2 regions of the Halobacillus sp. ABH2_015 genome follow, and region 2 is predicted to be linked to the other one. Evidence: riboswitches for the same ligand, from Rfam matches in the RefSeq annotation. Region 2 holds a riboswitch; the other holds the start of a gene.

Region 1 (5,482 bases), 590 kb from region 2:
AATCTTCCACATCTTCCAAGCCGATCAGTTCATTCCAGTTGGGATTGATGAAGCGTGAGGCAATATACAGGTTTCCTCCCTTTTCCACGAAGGAGCGGATTTCTTCATACGGCCATTCTTCGGAGTGCTCACCTCCGAGAACGAGGACGGTATAAGGGGAAGGCGTCAGCTCTTCCATTTCCTTTTTCGTTATCTCCTTATAGGAAACCTTAGCGTAGTCCATGGCGTATTCCAGGTTTTCCAATGCGTCCTTGGACAATGGGGTGTCATTTTTATGCACATAAACCTGAAGTTCTTCTCCTTCTGTGGGACTCTCCTCCGTGCTCATCGTTTCCACCGATGTTTCTTGTGCCGTTTCGGCAGGAAACCACTGATGAAACATATCGAGCCGCATAAATTGCAGAATGATAATGGCAGCTGTGAATAGAAGGAAAAGAACCGAAGCATAAATAGTGATTTGTTTTTTCACAGTGTTTTCCCTCCCATCTGTTGGATAATGAAGCGTTGGCTTTCAGGGATGTCCTCTGCCTGCACATGTTGGAAAAGGTCGTTGAGCACAGGCTTGATGTTTGTCCAGTCGCGTCCTGCATAGTATATTTCAATCAATTTCAAGTAGCCTCCTGGATGGGCCGGGAAGCGGCTGACCATCTCACGGAAAGCTTCCACCGCTTTTTCCTCTTTTCCACGACGTATGTAAATATCGCCGAGACTGCGGTACATCCATGGTTCTTTTTCAAGTTTCGGAACCATTTCTTCCAGCAGTTGTTCATATTGTTTCTCGAGCCGCGCCTGTCCGTTCTCATCAAGAATACCACTTCCCAGATAACGTTCGTACACGCTGCATAAACGCTCGAAAGACATGGGTGCTTCCGGGGCCAATTCTTTTCTGGCATGTTCCAGTTCTTTTTCAAACCGGCTGGACAGCACGTTCATGGTTGTAGCTGCATAGTGGACGGTTTCTGAATTGTTGTGGGTCAGGCCGAGGTTCAAGTGCCGTCCTTTATTGGCGATATCGGAATTGATCAGACTGACAATCAATTCCTTCTGGTTGACGCCATCGTTCCTCAAAAGGGCATCGCTGATGGGCGATAAATCCATGCTTGATGATGCTTCATAACGCAGGTATTCAAGATTCAACGGCGTGAATGTGACATAATCATCGTAATCATCAATCATGTGATTGCTGCCGGACGCTTTCGCAGCCAGCCAGGCGGCCAGTCCGAGAAGCTCTCCGATGATCGGGAGGAATACGCTCGTAATGGCGAGCCATGTGACGGTTCCTTTTTTGTCATCATGCATCCTTTTTCGAAGCAGCAGGGAAACGATCAGAACAGCGAGGCCGTGAATAACATAGAAAAAGATCAGCCAGTAGGGTTCCTGGAAATTAACCAATGTAAATCCCGCCTTTTGTATCGAGTGCTTTGTAAATCCGCTCTTCGACGATGGATGCATTCTCGGAGCTCGTACCTGGAAGCAGGAAGTGGAAATGCTGCTCCGTCTGGTCGTAGCCCATAATGTCCAATTCTCTCAAGTAGGCACGCAGGATGATTTCTGCTTCCACGACCGACATTTCCCTGTAAGGGCTGACATCGATGGAAACGACACTATAAGGCACCCCGTATTTCTCCGCTCGTTTTTCCTGAAGCTGAACAAGTTCGTCAAAAGCTTCCTTATCATAAATACTTGTGCCTGGATACATCTTCTGCTCTTCTTCTTTACGAAGATACTCTCCAGCTCTTTCGATCCGGTTGGCCATCCAGTCGAGCACGAGAGAGAGGATTTGAACTTCATATTTTGTCAGTTTGGCAAAATCAAGTTGATCAATCACGAGGATTTCCCGTACGTCCTGATTGTAGACGATCGGTCCGATCAGCACTGGAGCATCGGCTTCATCATCAACCGTCTTTAAAGTAATGGTTTTGTTCTTCAGTCCCCGTGAGAAAATCGAGGCCGCATCATCAATGAAAATCGTCTGCGGAAGTCGTTCGGTATTTCCTTTTCGAACGCGGAGGCGCAGTGATTTCTTAGAAGAGTCGACATGATAGACAGCTAAGTCTTCCGCCTCAAACAGGTCTCCGATAATCGTAACGGCCTCGTTTCGGACAAGTTCTGGAGAAGGCTGATCAAGCGTCTTTCCGACTTCGTAAATCCTGGAAAGCGTGTACTCGGAATCAAGGACTTTTGCCTGCATGACCCGTTGAGACCGTTCCAGAGCGGTTAAGGATGTTTTTAGTTCCTCATTTTCATCCTTCGTTTCCTTCAGCACATACTGCTGACTCTCATATCTCTCCCGGAAGGACGTGCTGTACAGCCCTGTAATGACGCCGGTCAGGAGTAGGAAGAGGAGAGATAAATAATTGGCGGGATCATAGAATAAGAGAAACAAGTCCCCGTCCCGCTGATACATGTCATACACATGATAGAATAGTGCAGCAAAAAAGCTCAAAAGAGCAAAATTCAGACCGTATCTGAGGGAAAACAATAGGACAGCAAAGAAGACAGGGTTAAGCGTCCATTCCAGCATGTTCCATTCCAACGTCTGATCAAGGAATCCCAATACAAAAAATACGAGGATCAGTTCAATAAACTTCCGGATAAAACTGGATTGTTGGTAGAACATCCAATCACCTCCATGTGGATTTAAAATACTTTAACATGTTAAACCTGTGGTATAATGTGGATAAAATTGAATAGAGAAAGGCAAACTTATCGAAAGATAAGGGCGCAAAGACATGGGTCGTAGTTCCTCACAGGAGCCGACTGCCAGTCTGCAATGCCACAGCCGCTCTCTGAATAATCAGGAGGCGTATTATGGGTATACTCACAAAAATGAAACGGAGTTTTCTTGTTGTTTTAGCCGCTGGTCTTGTACTTTCCCCTCTATCTACTTCTGCACAATCTTCTCATCCACTTTCCAATGTGCAGTCCTATAAAATTTATTATGATTCTCCGACCGAAGCAGTCTTGAATAAGATGCAGGCGTATGATGCTGTCATGATTGAACCGGTGTTCTATACTAAAAGCCAGATTGAAACGATTCAGCAGTCCGGGACATTGGTGTATGGGTATATCAACACCATGGAAGCTGATAACTGGAATACGGCGTTGATCAGTCAGCTTGAAGAGTCCGACTTTTTCCACCGGGACGGTGAGCGTGTCTATTATCCGGAATGGGATTCTTATCTGACCGATATCACCTCTGATCATTATCAGCAGGTGCTGCTGGCTGAGATTGAGAAGCAGGTGGCTGATAAGGGTTTGGACGGTGTCTTTTTAGATACTGTCGGCAATATCGATAACGAACACTGCGGATCCGATGTACTGGATGACCAGCGTGCGGGCATGGCCGTCTTCCTGCAGGAAATCCGGCGTCAGTACCCTTCCTTGTCCCTTATTCAAAACTGGGGGTTCGGCACGTTGTCGACCACAACGTATCCTTATGTAGACGGCATTATGTGGGAGAATTACAATTACTCCTCGGTTGCGAAAGATCAATGGTCCCTGGACCGCATGCGGGATTTGAAGCAGCTTCGTCAGGAAACAGGTTTGGAAATACTGACCGTCTCCTTCTCTCAGAAGTCGAAAAGTCAGAGGCTGGCAGAAAGTCACGGGTTCATCCATTATCATGAATCCAGCCATTATAATGCTTGGTAATTATTATACAAAAATTTTCTTGAAAAATGGGCTGAATGGCGTAAAAATGTCGAAAAATGAACAGATCGAGGACTTTTATAAGGGAGCCTAAAGGAGGGCTCCTTTCCTTTTATAGTAGACATATCCTTAATTTTCCTGTACATTCCAAGGTAAGAGATTGATAGAGGAGGAGAGGCAATGATCTTAGTTACAGGCGGGGCCGGATACATAGGCAGCCACATCTGTCTTGAATTATTGGAGAGGGACCATGAGGTTATCGTTCTGGACAACTTATCGAACAGCCACCCCGAATCCCTGCTGCGTGTGCAGGAACTGACAGGGAAGACGTTGACGTTTGTAGAAGGGGATCTGCGGGATCAGGACCTTTTACGAGAGGTTTTCAAGGACTTCGATATTACAGCTGTCATTCATCTGGCAGGACTGAAGGCGGTCGGTGAATCGGTTTCTATGCCGCTGACGTACTATCATAACAACATTACGGGGACGTTGATGCTGTGTGAAGTGATGAAGGAATTTGATGTTAAACAGCTGATCTTTTCGTCATCCGCCACCGTGTATGGCACCCCTGACTCTCTTCCTCTTACGGAGAGTGCATCGGTTGGGGCCACAAATCCTTATGGCCGTACGAAGCTGATGCTTGAGGAAATTCTTCAGGATTTATATGTCTCTGATGAATCGTGGAGTATATCTGTTCTCCGCTACTTTAATCCGATCGGGTCGCACCCGAGTGGCCGCATAGGTGAGGATCCTTCAGGGATTCCGAACAACCTGATGCCTTATATTACAAAGGTGGCTGTCGGTCATTTCCCTGAATTGAAGGTGTTTGGTGACGATTACCCGACGGTTGACGGGACAGGAGTAAGAGATTACATTCACGTCGTGGACCTTGCGAGAGGACACGTGCATGCGTTGGAAAAGACAGCAGGCGAAACTGGAATCGAAACGTATAATCTTGGAACAGGTGAAGGATACAGTGTTCTTCAGCTCGTGAAGGCTTTCGAAAAAGCTTCCGGCCGTAAAGTTCCCTATGCCATAGAGGGGCGCCGCTCCGGAGATATTGCAGAGTGCTTCGCAGACCCGGCCAAAGCTCATTTGAAGCTGGGCTGGCAGGCAGAGAAGACGATTGATGATATGTGTGTGGACTCCTGGAACTGGCGGAAGCAGAATCCAGAAGGCTATACGGGAGAGAAGAATGCCTCCAAGCGGGAGCTTGTCGGACAAGAATAAAAAAGGGAGTGGACGTCACCGTCCACTCCCTTTGGCTGTAGAAAAAGCCTGTGTTAACCAGTTCGAGTTATCCATTTGTCGTGTGAAAGGTCACATTCCGCTTATCGGTGGATGAATGCCGCGGGCACGCCCTCCACTGACTTGGTCAGGAAGACCGCCTGCCCAAGTGGATCTTCGGCCCGTGCTGTTCCCGCAGGCATCACCACCGAACGCTCCTCGTGCCGACGTTGGAATATAGAGGAGAGAGATTGTGCACGAAGCAGGTTCGCAGATTTAAAAGCACGGCATGGGCTGCGCTGTTGCCGCCTGCGTGGAAAACAAAAAGGGAAAGCACAGGCGCTGATGACGACTGCCTGCCGGAATATGAAAAAGATTGTCCTGCATCCAGCTGTGCTGGGTGAAGAGTCTTTTTCGATGTTAAAGAATCCCCAAGGAGTGGCGCCCCTTCCACTCCTGCGGAAAGGGAAGGGGCTTTCGCTCCTGGCGGTAAAAAAGAAAAAAGCTTGTAAAGAAACAGGGGTTTCTTTACAAGCTGAGGAGTGGACATGCGTGTCCACTCCTTTTTTTCAGGAGGATTCGTTTCCGAAGGCCTCCGGCAGCA
Region 2 (5,482 bases):
ATGAACACTTGTAATGCCGTAGGATAAAAAGTCCTGAGAAGCAAGCGCCAGTCCGTGAAGTACCTCTTCTTCGCTGTAATCGGCGTGCTGAAAGACAGTCATATGAGCGGCTTCCAGCAGCAGGCCGCTCAACTGTCCGTCGATTTTGTGGTAAGACCCGCCCGCCGGATCTGGAGTGGAATCCTCGATTCCTGCCATCTCCAGGGCTTTGCTGTTTACGCAGGAGATATGCCCGCACGTCCGCACGACTATGATCGGATGGGAGGTGGACACTTTGTCCAAGTCCCACCTCGTTAGATGCCGGTTCTCAGCCAGTTCGTTTTGATTGTAGCCCCATCCCCGCACCCAGTGACCATCCGGGGTGTTTCCAGCCCTTTCTTTCAGTGCCTTCAGAACGTCAGGAATCGTCGGGGGTTTTTTACAATTGACACCGAGGGCATTTGTTCCGTAAAGCTCGAGGTGGGCATGAGCGTCAATGAATCCGGGCATGAGCGTTCTGCCCTTGAGGTCGACAACCTCTGTATGGGCGCCGGCGGTTTTCATGATTTCGTCGTTCGTTCCCGTTGTGAGGATGCTATCCCCCTGGACGGCCAGGGCCTCATACACATGGAAATGTTCGTCCGCTGTGACAATTTCTCCGTTCATAAAAATTTTGTCTGCCTGCATACGTGCCACCTTTCTAAGCTCCGGAAATTTCCACCGCTGTATGATAAAGCAGCTCCACACCTTTTTGTAAATCTTCCATTTCTGCGTATTCCAGCGGGTTGTGGCTGATCCCTTTTTCACAGCGGACGAAGATCATGCCGTAATCACTGATATAGGACATAAACAAGGCGTCGTGAAACGGACCGCTCATGAGGGTTGGAGATTGATAACCAAGCTCATCATCGTGTTTTTTCATAATCTCTTTAATCCAGTCCGCGCAGTAACGGGGATCACTCTTGGTATCTTCTGTAATGGAGTACTCGAGGTTGTGTTCTTTACTCGTTTTCTCAATTAATTGATAGAGTTTTTCTTCCAGGCGGTTTCTCGCGTCCAGGTCGATGTCCCTCAAATCAATGGTGAACTCGACCTTTTCGGCAATGATGTTTCTTGAATTCGGGAAATTCTGGATGCTTCCGACCGTTCCTACGGTATTTGGTGTTCCTTCCCTGCGGACAAGTTCATTGAATTCTTTTGTAATGATGGCAGCCCCGAGCATGGCATCCTGTCGTAAATGCATCGGTACAGATCCGGCATGGCCGGCGAAGCCTTCCAGAGTCACCGTAAGCCAGATCGGCCCGGAGATGGCTGACACGATGCCTACAGGCTTATCCTTTGATTCAAGGACAGGCCCCTGTTCAATATGAAGCTCTAAAAAGGCTTCAATATCGCCCGGCTTGTAGACGGGACTTTCCGATACATCCGGTTCGACACCGAATTCCCTTAAAGCTTCGAGCCGGGTCATCCCTGTTTTATCTTTCCGGAGTATCTCCCCTTCCTCGAGCTGGCCGATGAGGCCGCGTACACCAAATACACCTTTGTTGAATCGGGAACCTTCTTCATCAGCAAAGCAGATCACTTCTATCGTGCGAACCGGCTTTATGTTTTGCTCTTTCATTGTATGTACAACTTCAATGGCCCCAAGAGCTCCGGCGGTCCCGTCAAAACGGCCCCCGTACGGCTGGGAATCAATGTGGGACCCCATCATGAGAATAGGCTGATCAGGCTCGGTGCCCTCCATACGACCGATCAGATTGCCGAAACCATCAATCTTTGTCGTCAGCCCGGCTTCTTCCATCCATCCTTGTACGACATCAACCGCTTTCCGGTCATCCTTGGAATGGGCGAGCCGGTTGACACCCGTTTCTCCAATTTTTCCGATCTCCGCAAGTGTCATGAGATGGTCTTTATACCTGTCCTGATTGATCTGCAACAATCATCGCCTCCTTTGTTTTTATCACTATATCAACATCTGAATTGTCTGACAATTAACATAACGTAAAACGATGTTGGATAATGGTGGAAGTTGTGGCTGTTCTTTATGTCAGGCATAAAAAAACCCTCCGGCAGGTCCGGAGGGGAAAGGATCAAAAGGTGAGCGTCTCGCCATCCTCAGGGATGTGAATAGACGGATAACCGCTCGTATAAGACTTCAACTCTTCTCTCGTTAACAGGCAGTGGTTCAGGGATTCCATGTGCACAGCGAGAATCTCAGACTCCGGTGCCGCCTGGGAGGCAGCTGTGACATCTTCTTTCGTCATCGTTATCGGCCCGCCCTCTAAAAATTGAGCGGCACCCGCGTTCACGACGATCACATCAGGACGGCGGGAGGACAGCGTCTGTTCGACTTCTTCATACCAGACCGTGTCCCCGGCAATATAAAGACTTTTTTCACCTTCTGCTTCAAAAAGGAGACCGGACACCTTTCCTGTCATAGCTGTCATTTCTTCCGACCCGTGCCGTCCCGGGGTACGGGTAATGCGGATCCCTTCCATATCCACGCCATTTTGGAAGGAGTGGACGTGGGTGAATCCGGCGTCCTGCACCGCACTCACATCTTCTTCATTTTGAGCGAACAGGGGCGTTTGCTTGGGGAGAACGTCCTTTGCTTCCTCATCAAAATGATCAGGATGAAGATGAGTGATGAAGACAGCGTCCACATCGGTCAGACTTTGGGCATCGACAGGCAGGGGGGCGGTCGGGTTCCTTAAATCCTGATGGGGCGTATCCGGGAAAGCCGGCATGGCTCCCTGTGAGGAAAGGAATGGATCGATTAGAAAGGTTTTTCCTCCATAGCTCACCAGTAATGTTGCATTTCGAATCAGCTTGATTTTCATAAAGGCTTCCTCCTTTTATCTCTGTTGACAATAGCGTACTATGAAGGGAAATAGGAGTACACCTTATTAATCAAGTGTTTGGCTGAAAAGAGTTGAAATATGAAAGGAAGGCAGAAGTCATGGACAAAACGGATGAGAAAATTATAGAAGAGCTGAAGAAAGATGGCCGGATGACGATGAAGGAGCTGGGCGCACATGTCCATCTCACAGGACAGGCCGCAGCATCAAGAGTCTTGAAATTAGAAGACGAAGGGCTGATTGAATCCTATACCGTCCGCGTGAACGAAAAGAAGATGGGCTATCCTGTCCACTGCTTTTTGAATATCTACACAGACAGCCTGAATCATCAGCCTTATTTTACATTTCTCGAGAACCATCCATCATTCGTCAGGAATAATTATAAAATCAGCGGGGAGGGGTGCTATTTATTGGAATGCCGTTTTCCTTCCAATGAGGTCCTGGATGAATGGCTGGTAGAACTCAATCAACGGGTGAGCTATAAATTATCCATTGTCATCCGTAGCTAGAGGAGCATTCAATGGAGAACCCCCTGTCTTTCAACTCCCTGCAGATAAGGGAAAGGAAGTCTTGATCCAGTCCCATCTCAGCAGCCTGACGGTAGGTCAGAAGGAGAAGGGGATCCGACAAGGTCTTGATCGACGAAGCGTTCAGGTGAACGAAGTGGTTTTTGTTATCGTCGCTGCTTTCCATAGGACGCGGGGGTGTTTTACTCATGGTTATGCCTCCTGAGCGGAGCCGGTTGCACTACTCACTCCCTGTGATTCAAGTGCCCACATTAAAAATCACAGTTCATCGTGTCTCGTTTATTTTATTTTGATACGTATACCCTTCCTTTCACAAAAGGAAACGACCTGAACCGCAGAATCTGTTTCTTATAATCGTCGTTGTTTATACTCTATTATTACCACAAAATGACTGATTTTGTAATAGGAAGAAAGACCATAATGTACAGGTTTGTACATGTTTTGTACATCTTCTTTTACATAGGGGTGACAATTTTCATAGACAAATCTGTTAGGAAATGTCGATAATAGAACAAAGGGATGCAAGAAGGAAAAGAGGGATAAGAGTGTTTGTGATCATTCAGGAATTTTTTATTAATATCTGCATCGTCATTGCCCTCGTTTTTATGTATCTGCAGTTTCGATGGACGAAGCTGCTGCCTGCGGTTTCAAAACAGAACAGTCAGTGGATCGACGGGGTGGCAGGCGGATTGCTTGGCATGCTGCTGATGTACTTTTCCATACAAGTGACTGAGCAGACGATTATCGATCTTCGTCACCTCCCGGTCATCCTTCTGATTCTATACATAGGCATCCGCCCGGCTTTGTTGAGTGCTGTCATTATTGCTTCCGGACGTTTGTTATACGGGGTCAATCTTTCTTCAATGGCCGCTGTCATCTTAATGATTTTCTTGTTCATCGGTTATATGTGGCTGTACCGGAAGCTTCATCACAGGGAGAGTCCGCTCAAATCCTCCTTTCAAATGCTGCTCTGGTCGAACATCGTCTTTTCGATTGTCATTTCCTTGGTGGTCAGAGACTGGGGCACACTGCAGTTTCTCATTCCCATCTACTGGCTGATTTCATTTATCGGTGGGATGCTGGCTTCCTACCTCGTCCATTACCTGCGGAGGTCTCATTATCTTTTTAAAACGTATGAAGAGCAGTCATCCGTCGATTATTTGACGGGATTATATAATGTAAGGGAGTTTGACCGCCTCTGGAACGATAGTGTGAGGAACGCCGTGGAAAAAGAGGAAGCGTTGACCCTGCTTGCCATCGACATTGATTTCTTTAAGCGCGTGAACGACACCTATGGGCACGCGGCGGGTGATGAAGTGCTGCGCCAGCTGGGGAGCACCTTGAATGAAATAACCCGATCCTTTGATATCGTATCCAGAAACGGTGGAGAAGAGTTCACCGTTATCCTTTTGGACTGCAGCAACGAAGCCGGCAGGGCGAAAGCAGAGAAAATTCGGCGGACGGTGGAACATCAAGCGTTTCTCCTGCCTGATGGAGAAAAGATTTCCATTACGGTCTCTATTGGGGTGAGTACATATCCTGACCATGTGTCGACAGCGAAGGAACTATTGGAAAAAGCGGATGAGTCCTTATATGAGGCGAAACACTCGGGGAGAAATAAAGTCATATCTGCATGAAAAAGGATGCCTGTGAGTCAGGCATCCTTTTTATTTTGTTATTTGTTCTAAACGATTTAACAGGTCATCAAGCTCCTGGGAGATTTTGAGGAGTTCTTCATAGCTGCGTCCATCTTCATAGGCTTCATACATTTCAGCCCGGATGCCTTCGATCTTTTCATTCAGGTTTGACAAAAACGTTGTATTCAGCATATGACACCTGCCCAAAGAGACCTTCCACTATAGTGGAAGGTCTGATTCATAGTGATAGATTATACAGAAGGTTACAAACTTCTACAAATTTTATGTCCCTTTGATCTGTTTTTTATCGGCTTTATACATCAGCCAAAGGGCGGCGGTTAGAAGGGCGAATGCTGTGATACGCTCTCCGTCCAGGGGAATTCGAAGCCCGCCGAACCATCCGAAGTGATCGATCAGCATTCCGGTGCCGAGCTGTCCGATGATGGTGGAAATGTTGGTGGCCATGACACCGATCTGTGGA

The links. A riboswitch is a leader RNA that binds a small molecule or an ion and turns the genes downstream of it on or off. The one in region 2 is predicted to bind cyclic di-GMP.
Region 1: linked by a shared signal. The riboswitch ahead of ACXAD6_RS02200 (glycoside hydrolase family 191 protein) and the one ahead of sda (sporulation histidine kinase inhibitor Sda) in region 2 are both predicted to bind cyclic di-GMP.

The regions. Positions count from the first base shown of each region.
Region 1 covers NZ_JBSWUG010000002.1:442,453-447,934, forward strand. Annotated here, with positions in the region: gene ACXAD6_RS02185 (DUF2194 domain-containing protein) at 1-469, opposite strand, end outside; gene ACXAD6_RS02190 (tetratricopeptide repeat protein) at 466-1,392, opposite strand; gene ACXAD6_RS02195 (GAF domain-containing protein) at 1,385-2,620, opposite strand; cyclic di-GMP riboswitch class I at 2,690-2,776, shown strand; gene ACXAD6_RS02200 (glycoside hydrolase family 191 protein) at 2,812-3,654, shown strand; gene galE (UDP-glucose 4-epimerase GalE) at 3,832-4,881, shown strand; gene ACXAD6_RS02210 (DUF4317 domain-containing protein) at 5,448-5,482, opposite strand, start outside.
Region 2 covers NZ_JBSWUG010000002.1:1,031,395-1,036,876, forward strand. Annotated here, with positions in the region: gene ACXAD6_RS05300 (amidohydrolase) at 1-666, opposite strand, end outside; gene ACXAD6_RS05305 (hydantoinase/carbamoylase family amidase) at 680-1,915, opposite strand; gene ACXAD6_RS05310 (MBL fold metallo-hydrolase) at 2,070-2,819, opposite strand; gene ACXAD6_RS05315 (Lrp/AsnC family transcriptional regulator) at 2,939-3,346, shown strand; gene sda (sporulation histidine kinase inhibitor Sda) at 3,333-3,554, opposite strand; cyclic di-GMP riboswitch class II at 3,565-3,648, opposite strand; gene ACXAD6_RS05325 (GGDEF domain-containing protein) at 3,910-5,001, shown strand; gene ACXAD6_RS05330 (Spo0E family sporulation regulatory protein-aspartic acid phosphatase) at 5,032-5,193, opposite strand; gene ACXAD6_RS05335 (DMT family transporter) at 5,284-5,482, opposite strand, start outside.